Regions from separate parts of the Sphingomonas fuzhouensis genome, predicted to be linked through region 2. Evidence: riboswitches for the same ligand, from Rfam matches in the RefSeq annotation. Region 2 holds a riboswitch; the other holds the start of a gene.
What was found. Region 2 has a riboswitch for cobalamin ahead of cobW (cobalamin biosynthesis protein CobW). Riboswitches for the same ligand answer to the same signal wherever they lie in the genome.
Positions count from the first base shown of each region.

Region 1: linked by a shared signal. The riboswitch ahead of U1H82_RS18025 (TonB-dependent receptor) and the one ahead of cobW (cobalamin biosynthesis protein CobW) in region 2 are both predicted to bind cobalamin.

Region 1 is NZ_JAXSQY010000013.1:462-6,554, reverse strand. It holds gene U1H82_RS18030 (PepSY-associated transmembrane domain-containing protein) at 1-976, opposite strand, end outside; gene U1H82_RS18025 (TonB-dependent receptor) at 999-3,161, opposite strand; cobalamin riboswitch at 3,342-3,560, opposite strand; gene U1H82_RS18020 (hypothetical protein) at 3,649-3,966, shown strand; gene U1H82_RS18015 (DUF3597 domain-containing protein) at 4,394-4,816, opposite strand; gene U1H82_RS18010 (DUF4142 domain-containing protein) at 4,955-5,539, shown strand.
Region 2 is NZ_JAXSQY010000001.1:105,798-111,890, forward strand. It holds gene U1H82_RS00510 (aspartyl protease family protein) at 1-663, shown strand, start outside; gene U1H82_RS00515 (septal ring lytic transglycosylase RlpA family protein) at 718-1,293, opposite strand; cobalamin riboswitch at 1,394-1,596, shown strand; gene U1H82_RS00520 (HoxN/HupN/NixA family nickel/cobalt transporter) at 1,771-2,841, shown strand; cobalamin riboswitch at 2,864-3,062, shown strand; gene cobW (cobalamin biosynthesis protein CobW) at 3,242-4,279, shown strand; gene cobN (cobaltochelatase subunit CobN) at 4,284-6,093, shown strand, end outside.

The sequences.
Region 1 (6,093 bases), on a different contig from region 2:
GTGGATGCGGCGAGGCGCGGTCGATCGCGATCCGGGCGAACCCGGCGTCCCCGCTCCACGCGACGCTACGCGCATGCGGCGCGATCCGGGCCAGCCGGTCGAGATCATGCGGCGCGCCCGCCTGCCCGGCATAGGCCCGCATCGCCGCCGCCGGGGCCTCCCCTCCCGCAAAGGCGTGGCCCGGATCGACCGACAGCCAGCCGCTGACGATCCAGGTCGTCAGCATCACGCCGCCCGCCAGTCCGCTGACATGGTGCCAGAGCATCCATCCGCGATAGGGCGTCATCCGCCCGCCGCGATAGCGCCGCCGCCCGGCCCGCAGCCGCAAGATGCCGATCCACAGGCCGGTCAGCGCGACCGCGATGCATGGCCCGGCCACCCACATCACCGCCTGCCGCCAAGCCTCCCGGTCGCGGCGCAAGATGGTCGGGTAGATCCAGTGCGGCACCGAGCCCAGCCAGTTCCACACACGCTGTGTCCGCGTGGTCCGCTGCACCGGCTGGCCGGTCATGCTGGAGATATAAAGTTCGGTTCCCGCGTCATCGACCAGCGCGACTTTCCACAAGGGGCGATGCCGGTCGAACCCGCCCGCCACCGTCCATTGGTCGTCCGCGATCCGCTCGACGGTGCGAACCGGCCCGGCGAACCGGGTCGCGACGCGCCTGGCCCGTGCGGCGTCGACGGGAGCGACCGCACCGCCCTCCGCCGACAGGATGCGGGTGTCGCCTGCGCGGCTCTCGATCCGCCAGACCGGCGCTCCGTCGCGCATCTCCAGCGTGATCCGCCGCGCGTCCGGCGCTACCGGCGCGCGTCCTGCCCGCGCCCAATCGATCGGCTGCGCGCCCGCCCAGATCGCCGCCGGGCTGAGCAACGGATAGGGGACGTAGAGCATCACCAGCCCGCTTGCGAACCACATAGCGAAGAACAGGCAGGTGACGATCCCGACCCAGCGATGGGTGAGGAAGGCGAGCCGCAAGCCCGCCTTCCCCCAAGGCCGGTCAGAACCCGGCACGAAGCGTCACGTCGAGTGCACGCGGGCGGCCCAATATCCATTGCTGGTCGCCATAAGCGGTGACGGCATAGGCCTTGTCGAACAAATTATAGACGCGGACATCGACCGCCAGGCGCGGCGTCAGCGCATAGGACAAGGTGGTATCCACCGTCGCATAACCGGGAATGCGGAACGCCTCGCCATTGTCGGAGAAACGCCGCCCGACATAACGCAGCCCGGCGCGCGCCTGCACCTTGGCCGACGCATCCCAGCGCAGCCAGAGATTGGCCAGCGCCTCGGGCACATTGGGTGGGGTCCGGCCGCTATAATCGACGCCGCCCGAGCGGAAATCGTCGAACCGCGCATCGAGCAGCGTGCCGTTCGCGTCGATCCCGAAGCCCTGCGGCAGATCGAGCGTCACGGCGGCTTCCACGCCTTGCGACGACCGCTGGCCGACCTGTTCGACCGGACTACCAAGCGTGCGCTGGACGAGCAGCCCCGTCTTGACGATACGATAGGCGGCCAGCGTCGCGGTGCCGTGGCCGTTCGCGAACAGCCATTTGGCCCCCGCCTCGACCTGATGGCCGCGCGCATTACTGAACTGCACCTGCCCGGTCGATACGGTGGTCAGCGTGCCCAGCGGATCGACGCCGGTGGCATATTGCGCATAAAGCGACAGGGCCGGCACCGGCTGATAGACCAGCCCCGCCCGCCAGGTCGCGTTGCGGAACGTCTTTTCCAGCACGAAGCGATCGGGCGTAGCGACGGTCCAGCGACGGACATTGTCGACCTCGTAGCGCACACCGCCGACCACCGACCATTTCGGGCCGAGCGTCACCCGGTCCTCGGCAAACACCGCCAGCGCGGTGGTGCGGGTGCGATAGCGCGGGGCGATTCCTTGCGTATCCAGAAAGCGACCCGGATCGAAGGCGAAGGGATCGACCGCATCGACCTGCTCGACCGAACCGAAGTCGTTCTCATGGGTGAAGCGGACCAGATTGGCGTCCAAGCCGACGACCAGGGCATTGGTAACGCCCGGCGCGATTCCGGTGCGCCAGGTCGCGCTGGCCTGATCGCCCCATTGGGTCAGGTCGTGGCGGATGCCGTAATTGCTGCTCCGCCGGATCGTGCCCGGCGTGCCCGCCGATCCGTCGGCGCAGGCGCCGCTGGCCCCCACCCAGCAATAGCTTTCCAGATTGCGCCAGAAGCGGTCGCTGGTCAGGACATAGGCGATGTTGGACAGGCTGACCGAAGCGCTCGGCGTCCAGTCGACCCGGATCAAGGCGCGGTCGTCGCGGAAGCGCATCCGCGCATCGCCGACATTATAGTTGCGATCGCGCACCGCCAAGTTCAGCCGCCCGTCGATCAGCGGGGTGCCGAAATAGGTCATGGGCCGCTGGTCGCCATGATCGCCGCGCACCGTCACCGCCAGTGTCGCGGACGGGGTCCAGCGCAGCGTGCCCGACAGCGCGACGCTGTCCGACCGCCCCCGATCGACATAGCCGTCCGACCGGTGATAGCTGGCATCCACCCTATAGCCGAGCGTCGGGGTCAGCGGCCCACCCAGCCCGGCGGCGGCGCGGAAACTGTCCTGCGCGCCGTATCCGATCTCGGCCTGGCCATGGGTCTGCGCGGTGGGCGCGCGCATCACGACATTCACCGCACCGCCCAGCGCCCCCTGCCCATAGAGAACCGAGGCGGGGCCGCTCAACACGTCGATCCGCTCGACCATCCAGGGGTCGGTGGGGAAGGTGATCGTCCCGGCCGCCGGGAACAGCCGCACGCCGTCGATCAGTTGCAGCACCGATCCCTGCCCCGAAAATCCCCGCGCGGCCAAGGCGGTGCCGCCATTGCCCGGATCGGCGACGCTCGACAGGCCGGGCGCACGCGTCTCCGCCTCCACGATCGACAGGTCCCCGCGCGCGCGGATCGTGTCGCCGTCGAGCGTCATGATGCTGGCGGGCGTCTCCAACGGGGTCAGGCCCAGCCGACTGCCGGTGGCGTTGGGCGTATCGAGCGCCGGTTTCTCACGCGACCCGATCACCAGCACGGTGGGATCGCCTGCCTGCTCCTCAAGCTTTTGCGCCCCGGCCTCGGTCGCCCCTAGCAGTAGCGCCGCACCGCCCCACAGGCCCAGTCGGACCTGTCCAATTCTGTTATGATATATCATTTTATTGCCCATAGCGTCTTGTCGCGAACAAGCCGAGGCCTTCCGATCGTTGCCGAACGGCCGGATGCCATGCGTGCGGCACGCCAATTTCCGCATTCCCCATGGCCACCCATGCGCCTCCGCCACTTATGGCGTCGCTCGTCGGAACGGACCTAGCCTCGACCATCCCCTGGACCGGGCATGAGCGACCTGACGCCGGCAGGTCTCCTGGCTCACGGGTCATCGCGGGAACATGCGCCTTCCCAGGTTACCCCAGTGGCTGGATCGCCCCTATGGCCGATCCGTGCAGTTCCGCTCACCGCTTACAGTTGCAGGGACAGCCGCGGATTCGGGCCAAAGCCCTCACCGTGTTCCCTTTTAATCCCCCTTGTCGGGGGAACCGGCGCGATCATATCACCGGATCATTCCGGCCGCGCATCGCTAAGCGGAAGCCTTATGATGCGTCAAGCGGGATGAGGTGGCGGCACGCTTGCGCTATGGCGGCGGGATGGCACGCAAGAACCGCTATCTGACCGCGACGATGCCCGATGGCTATGTGAAGACGATCGGCCCGACATCGCAGCCCTTCACCCATTATTGGCGGATCGTCGCCGATCTGGGTGGCGGCAAGACGGACGTGTTCTGGGGCCACGCCAAGTCGCGCAAGGCGGCCATGGCGAACGATGCCGCCATGGCCGAAGCGGTACGGCAGCGCGGTTGGGTGGGCTATCAATTCGAGGTGGTCGAACTGGTGGAGTCGGACGAGCCCCCCGAAGGAGGGAAGAAGGCCTCCCCTGCCAGGCGAGGTCGCAAGGCGAAAGCCTGACCGGGGACGTTCCCATATTCCAGCGCCGGGCATCAGCGATGGCGATCCGGTCAGGAGGCGCGCCGCATCCTGGGGCTTTGGGGTGGGGCAAAGCCGGGATCGACGTCGAAGCGCATGGCCGAGGAGACGAGCGTGCCGCCCCGCAACGGCGACGCTGATGATGACGGCCCCGATGCCTGGGCTCAGTCCGCTGCCCCATCGGTAATCGAGGATTTGCGCCCGGCCCGCGCAGCGATCCCCGCGCCGATACCGAGGCACTGAGAAAGGCTCGGATCAACAGCCTCCTCTATGTCTCACCCGATACCGGCCATGAGTTTCAGACCTGTCGGCGCAGCCTTCCGGCCATGGTGCCGCTACTCTTGCGGAATTGAGGGGGATGACAGGGCCGGGGTCAAGCTGCCCCCGGCCCTGTCGCCATCGGCCAGGATCAGTTCCGCAGGCTGTCGGGAACGATACCCCCATTCTCGGCAAGCTTCGCCATCACGGCCTTGTGAAGCGCGATATTCTGCTCGGCCGAACCATCCTCGGCGGCATGGACGCCCAGTTCGTCGGCCAGCTGCTTGCGTGCGGCAAGGCTGGAATCGAGGTCGAGCAGCTTGAGCAGGTCGACGATCGAGCTTTGATAATGGCCCCCGCCGCCCTTCATGGACGCCATTTCGGACAGGACCGCGCCGACATCGACAGTTTGCGGTGCGGACGCGGGGGCGGCGGGCGCCGGGGCCGCCGGTGCGGCTTGGGTCGGGGCTTGGGCCGGTGCGGGCGTCGGCTGAGCCGGACTGGGGGCAGGCGTCGCCTGGGCGTTGCCGCCATGGTGGAATATCTTGTTCAGAATATTGCCGAAGATGCTCATGGGCTGGTTCCTTCGCTGTTCGGTTCGCGGCGATGCGCGCTTCAACGACGTAGCGGCCCATCCGGGTCCACCGCATGGGAACGTCATCGCCCGACAGACGCTTATCCCCCATCTCCTTCGCAATTTCAGGGGTTTGCCATGACCATCCGTACGACACTTATCGCCACCACCGCCCTTCTCGCGCTGGCGGGCTGTGGCCGGAACCAGGATAATGCGTCGACCTACACGACGAACGGTGCCGATACCGTCAACCAAGCGGATACCACCGCGCCCGCCTCAACGCAGACCGCAACGACCAGCGCCGCGCAGAGCTTTGCCAACACGGCCGCGGCCAGCGACGCCTTCGAGATCGCAACGTCCCAACTGGCGTTGACCAACGGCGCTTCGGCCTCGGTCAAATCCTTCGCCCGCAAGATGATCGAAGCGCATGAGACATCGACCGCCAAGCTGAAGACGTTGACCGCCGGAATGACGCCCGCCCTCACCCCCAACCCGGCTCTGAACGCCGAGCAGCAGCAGACGCTGGATCGGCTGAAGGGTCTGAACGGCAAGGCGTTCGACGAAGCCTATATCGCAGGCCAAACCGCCGGACACCAGCAGACGCTGGACGCGCTGAAAGCCTATGCCACGACCGGCGATGCCCCACAGCTCAACACCTTCGCGACCGACCTGATCCCAACGGTGACCGCGCATCTCAACATGGCCAAAGGGCTGAAGGCGTAACATCGACAGCGTTCGACGGGCGCAGGCGCATCCGAATGCCCCAGAAAGGCGAGCATGGTCGACATGCTCGCCTTTCTCAAGATGATGAGGGCTGAAAGGCTGTCCCGGGTTCAGCGCCATAAAGTCGGACAGCACAGCCTCAGCGACATGGCACCCGCCGCATTTGTCGACCAGCCCTGTGATCTGCCTCCGCGTCATCGAACGGATTTAAGCAGTTGCCGAATTCCGTGCGAGAGGCTCACAGGGCGAACCTATGCGGCGGTCACCGCCGATCGAAAGGCATTGGGCTTAGTGCCCTGATGAACGAGGGAGAGTGATTGGCGATCGCCTATTGGGCGGCCTTTGCAAGTGCGCCGCCTCTGCAAGAAACGCTGAAAGCGTTTTGGCGAACGAACAATCGGCAATCTCTCCGAAATCTGGTGGCGAGTATCGCCACCCCACCCTTTGTCAGATGATCGACGAACGGGAGGCAGAAAGGGCTCTCTGATTGCGCGAAACGCCACTGTCGACCAAGGGCATCATCCGTCTTGTAGGTCCAATTCCAAGCGTGGGTG
Region 2 (6,093 bases):
ATCCCTCTGAGCGACGGCATCCCGATCAGGGTTGGCCCGAATAATTCCAGACTGGTCACGGACATCTCGGTCAATGGCAAGTCCGTGTCACCGGTCATGATCGACACGGGCAGTGATGATCCAATGTCCCTGTCCGCGAGAATAGCCGAGGTGGCGGGATTCAAGCCTCAGACCGACATAGCATCGATCGGTGCGGGCGGCACCGCGACTCAGCCGCTGGGCCGAGTGACGGACTTCATGATCGGCCAGCATAAGGTTGCCGACGCTTATGCCACTATTGAGTTTAGCGGTTGGGTGGGATCGGGCATCCAGGCCCTGGTCGGAATGGGGACCTTGCGCGCCTATAACATGACGGTCGATCTCACCGCAGGGCAGATGACATTGGAGCCTCGAACCCGGCCTGCTGCTCCGATCAAGAGAAGCCGAGACGGCATACAGGGGTTCGTTCGCGACGGTCGATGGGCCATCGCGCATGTCATGCGGAACTCGCCCGCGATGACGGCGGGGCTGAAAGCGGGGGCCGAGATATGTGCGATCGACGGTAGGCCGGTCTCGCAGGAGTTGCTCGATGGTTATTGGAGCAGGGCGGCATCCGGCACTCGCCACGTACTGAAGCTTTGCGACGGTCCGTCCCGGGCGATTACGCTCCGCTCATTCTACTGACCCGGGCGTGCATTCCGCCCGCCCGAACGCCCGAAACTGGCGGAACTGCTGTTTTTACCGAACCGCCATCCCCGCCGCCGCGATCTGCGACAGCAAATTCGCCCGCACTGCATCCGATACCGGCGGCAAGGGCCGCGCCGCCTTGCCGTGGCGCAGGCGTTCGCGGTCCTTTTCGTCCGGCTCCACCCGACGCACCCGCACCGCCGCCTTACCGACCGCGCGCAGGCCCAGCTGCTCGGCGGCACCGCGCGAGAGGTCTATGATTCGGGACGATCCCGCGAAGGGTCCACGATCATTGACCCGCACGATGATCCGCCGCCCGGTATCCAGCGCGGTCACCTCGACATAGCTGGGCAGGGGCAAGGTGGTGTGCGCCGCCGTGGCCCAGCCGGGGCGGAAGCGTTCGCCGTTCGCGGTACGCTTGCCCGATTCGTTGCCATACCAGCTGGCATAGCCCAGCATGTCATAGGTCGTGTCCTCGGCGGGAACATAGGTGATGCCCCGCACCGTATAGGGCTTGCCGATCCGCACCGGAAAATCGCTGACCGGGCGGTAATTCCCGCCCGAACACGCCGCCACCAGGCACGCTGCCGCCGGGGCCCATTGCCGCAATCGTCTCACATCGATCATGGCAGCGGGATTAAGCCGCGCGCACCGCCCGATAAAGCGGTTTGCGCCTCCATCCGCCGCAGACTATCCCCGTGCCGACCGGCAGGGGCTTTCAGCTCCACCGCCGGTCGATCGCGCCGGTGCCCTTCGGGGCTTGAAACGGGAATGGGGTGAAAATCCCCAGCTGTCCCTGCAACTGTAAGCGGCGAGCGCGTGATGCCGGTTCCTGCAACAGGGAACAGCCACTGGAGCCATCCGGGAAGGCCGCATCGCGGAACGCTTCGACCCGCAAGCCAGGAGACCTGCCGGTGCGAGTCGCTCTTGCCGCGATCCAGGGGGTGGTCATGGCTAGGATATATTGTATCATTCGAGCGACGCCACCTGGCCGACACGAATCGGAACCCGGCCGGGCGCGCGCCCGCCTTCGACCGGGGACGACCGCGCGAGCGGAAGGTCGGCCGCCAGTCGCCATGGCGCTTTGGGGGAGGTTATCCACCCATGTCCGAAGTTTCTGCCCATACCTCGCTGACACGTCCACCGCTCAAGCACCGCGTCGCGCTGCTGATGGGGGCGCTGGTCATCGTCAATATCGCCGTCTGGGGCTGGGCGTTCAGCGTGTTCGCGGGCAACAGCCTGATGCTGGGCACCGCCTTGCTCGCCTATAGCCTGGGGCTGCGGCACGCGGTCGATGCCGATCACATCGCCGCCATCGACAATGTCACCCGCAAGCTGATGCAGGACGGCCAGCGTCCCATTGCGGTCGGCCTGTGGTTCGCGATCGGCCATTCGGCCATCGTGCTGATCGCAGCGACCACGGTGGCGCTGGCGGCGAGTACCTTGTCCGACTTCGAGGCGTTCGGGCAAAGCGGCGGGACGATCGCCACCATCGTCTCGGCCAGTTTCCTGTTCGCCATCGCGATCATGAACCTGATCATCCTGCGCGACGTCTGGACCCGCTTCCGGCGTGTCGCGCGCGGGGAACCGATGGCCGAGGCCGATGCCGACATGCTGTTTTCGGGGCAGGGGCCGCTGTCGCGACTGTTCCGCCCGCTGTTCCGGCTGATCCGGCGCAGCTGGCACATGGCGCCGTTAGGGTTCCTGTTCGGGCTGGGCTTCGACACCGCGACCGAGGTGGCGATATTGGGGCTGTCGGGGTCGCACGCGGCGGACGGCGTGTCGCTGGCGACGATCCTGGTCTTCCCGGTGCTGTTCGCGGTCGGCATGGCGCTGATCGACACCGCCGACGGGCTGGTGATGCTGGGCGCCTATGAGTGGGCGTTCGTCCATCCGCTTCGCAAGCTCTATTACAATATGACGATCACGCTGGTTTCCGCGCTGGTGGCGCTGGTGATCGGCGGTATCCAGGCGACCGCCTTGCTGGCCGAGCGGTTCGGCTGGACGGCGGGGCCGTTCCGTTATGCGGGCGCGCTGTCCGAGCATTTCAACGTGCTGGGCTTTGCGATCGTCGGGCTGTTCGTTGTCTGCTGGGGGGCGAGTTTCCTCCTCTATCGCTGGCGCGGGTTCGCGGCGATGGAGGCGCGAATTGCAAAGCCCAGCGCGGCGGGATAAATGCCGCTGATCGGGAGCGAAAGCCCTCGAAGATCGCGCCGGTGCCCGCAAGGGCTTTAACGGGAATGGGGTGAAAATCCCCGGCTGTCCCTGCAACTGTAAGCGGTGAGCGAGCGATGCTGGTGCTGTTATAGGCACGGCCACTGGAGCCAATCCGGGAAGGCGCATCTCCTTCGCTTCGACCCGCGAGCCAGGAGACCTGCCGGCGTCATGGTCGCTCTTGCCTGGACCCAGGGGGTGGTCGGGGCACGGTTCTCCGTCGGGGAGCGACGAAGCCATGCGGCCGGGGCCGCATCGGTCGCCGACAAGCGGGGCGGACGCATTCGACAGCGCCCGTCCGTCACCGCTCCGGCGATGGGCCCCTTCCGCGCTCGCTCGTCCGGCGCGTCGGAGAATTACCATGCGTGACCTATCCAAGGTCCCCGTCACCATCGTCACCGGCTTTCTGGGCGCGGGCAAGACCACGCTCATCAGTCACCTGATCCGAAACGCAGGCGGCCGTCGCCTGGCGGTGGTCGTCAACGAGTTCGGCACATTGGGCGTCGACGGCGACATCCTCCAGTCCTGTGCCATCCCCGACTGCCCGGCGGAGAATATCGTCGAGCTGGCCAATGGCTGTATCTGCTGCACCGTCGCCGACGACTTCATCCCCACGGTCGAAAAGCTGTTGGCGATGGAGCCGCGCCCGGATCACATCCTGATCGAGACCTCGGGGCTGGCACTGCCCAAGCCACTGCTGAAGGCGTTCGACTGGCCCGCGATCCGCTCGCGCATCACCGTCGACGGCGTGGTGGCGCTCGCCGATGCGGAGGCCGTCGCGGCGGGCCGCTTCGCCCCCGATCTGGACGCGGTCGAGGCACAGCGCGCCGCCGACCCCAGCCTCGATCATGAAACCCCCTTGTCGGAAGTGTTCGAGGACCAGCTGGCCTGCGCCGACATCGTCCTGTTGACCAAGGCCGACCTTGCCGGGCAGGAGGGTGTCGCCAAGGCGCGCGCCATCATCGCCGCCGAGGCCCCACGCCCGCTGCCGATGGTCGAGGCGGTCGACGGCATCGTCTCCGCCGAGATCGTGCTGGGCCTGGAGGCCGCCGCCGAGGACGATATCGCCGCGCGCCCCTCGCACCATGACGGTGCGGACGATCACGAGCATGACGATTTCGACAGCATCTCGGTGATGCTGGGCGAGGTGGAGAGCCCCGAGGCGCTCACCCAACGCATCGTCACGCTGGCCGAGCAGCAGGATATTCTCCGCGTGAAGGGCTATGCGGCGGTGGCGGGCAAGCCGATGCGGCTGCTGGTCCAGGCGGTCGGTCGCCGGGTGCGCACCAATTACGACCGCCCCTGGGGCGCAGGCGAGGCGCGCGGCACGCAGCTGGTCGTTATCGCTGAACATGACCGCATCGACCGGCCCGCGATCGAGGCCGTGCTGAAGGGCTGAACAGGTGCATCTCGTCTTTCGCGAGAGCCATGGGCTGGAGGAACAGGCCGTCCCACAGGATCTGGGGCAGCGCCCCGGTGACGTGGTCGTGCTGTCCTTCTCCGACAGCGACCTGAGCGCCTTTGCGGCGGGCTGGCGGGCAGGGGGATTCCCCTGGTCGCTGCGGCTCGCCAATCTGGCGGCGCTGGTCCATCCGCTGTCGGTCGACATTTATGTCGAGCAGACTTTGGTTCATGCGAAGGCGATCCTGATCCGGTTGATCGGCGGGGCGGCATACTGGGATTACGGCCTGCGCGAGGTCGAGCGGCTGGCGCGCGAGCGGGGCATCGCGCTGGCGGTCCTGGCGGCGGATGGGCGGGAGGACCGGCAGCTGGCGGCCGCGTCGACGGTGGATGCCGTGTTGGTGCGGCGGTTGACGACGTTGTGTGATGCGGGCGGGGCGCAGGCGGCGGCTTTGGCTTTGGGAGAAATTGCCGAGGCTGTGTCGCTTGCGGCTTTGCCCTCCCCAACCCCTCCCGCCTGCGGGAGGGGCTATCGTGATGCGGGGGGCGTTGGGTTTATAAGCGAACGTCTGACCGGTGACGCGAGCCAGCCTGGTAAAGAAGCGCGGGCGCTCACCACAAGCACGCCCCTCCCGCAGGCGGGAGGGGATGGGGGAGGGCTCTCTCCACTGGTCGCACTGGTCGGAGGCTGGTCACCGGAGGGCCTGACCTGCCCCGCCGAAACCCTGCTGACCGCAATCCGCCCCCGTGTCTTGATCGTCTTCTACCGCGCCTATCTCGCCGCTGCCGATCTCGAACCCATCGCTGCGCTTCACGCCGCCCTTACCGAACATGGCTTCGACCCCATCGCCCTGTTCGTCCCCTCGCTGAAAGCCGAGGGCGCTGGCCCATGGATCGCGCGTTGGGTCAAAGCCCTCACTCCCGCCGCGATCGTCAACGCCACCGCCTTCTCCGCGCGCGGCGAGGATGACACCACGCCGCTCGACGGCGCGGGCGTGCCGGTGTTTCAGGTCGCACTCGCCACCAGCGACCGCGAGGGCTGGGAGGGATCGGCGCGCGGCCTGTCGCCTGCCGACCTCGCCATGCATGTCGTCCTGCCCGAGATCGACGGGCGGCTGTTCGCAGGCGTGGTCAGCTTCAAGCAACCGGGCGAGCGAGACCCCGACTTCGATGTCGCCTTACGCCTCCACCGCGCCGAACCGGCCCGTATCGGGGCGGTGGCGGACAAGGTGGCGGGCTGGACGAAACTGGCCGCGACTCCGGCGGCGGAGCGGCGGCTGGCGATCCTGCTGTCCACTTATCCCGGCAAGGACTGGCAGGCGGCGCATGCGGTCGGGCTGGACGGCTTTGCCTCGGCGCAGGCGATCCTGGAAGACCTGCACGCCGCCGGGTACGACACCGCCGCGCACCCCGATCTGCCCGCTGCGCTGATCGACAACCGCATCGCATGGCCGGTCGCGGCCTATCGCGACGCGCTTGGCCAGCTGCCCGAAACCTTGCAAGCCGATCTGCTCGAAAGCTGGGGCGCGGTCGAGGACGACCCGCTGGTCGAGGGCGACTCCTTCCATTTCCCCGCCCTTACGCTCGGCAAGGCGATCGTCGCGCTCCAGCCCGAGCGGGGCCGCCGGAACGCGCGCGCAGACGATTATCACGACCTCTCACGCTGCCCCCGACACTCCTATGTCGCCTTCTATCTCTGGCTCCGCGCGCAAGCGATCGATGCGCTGGTCCATGTCGGTGCGCATGGCACGCTGGAGTGGTTGCCGGGCAAGGCGGTCGCACTATCCGATACCTGCTGGCCCGAGGCGCTGA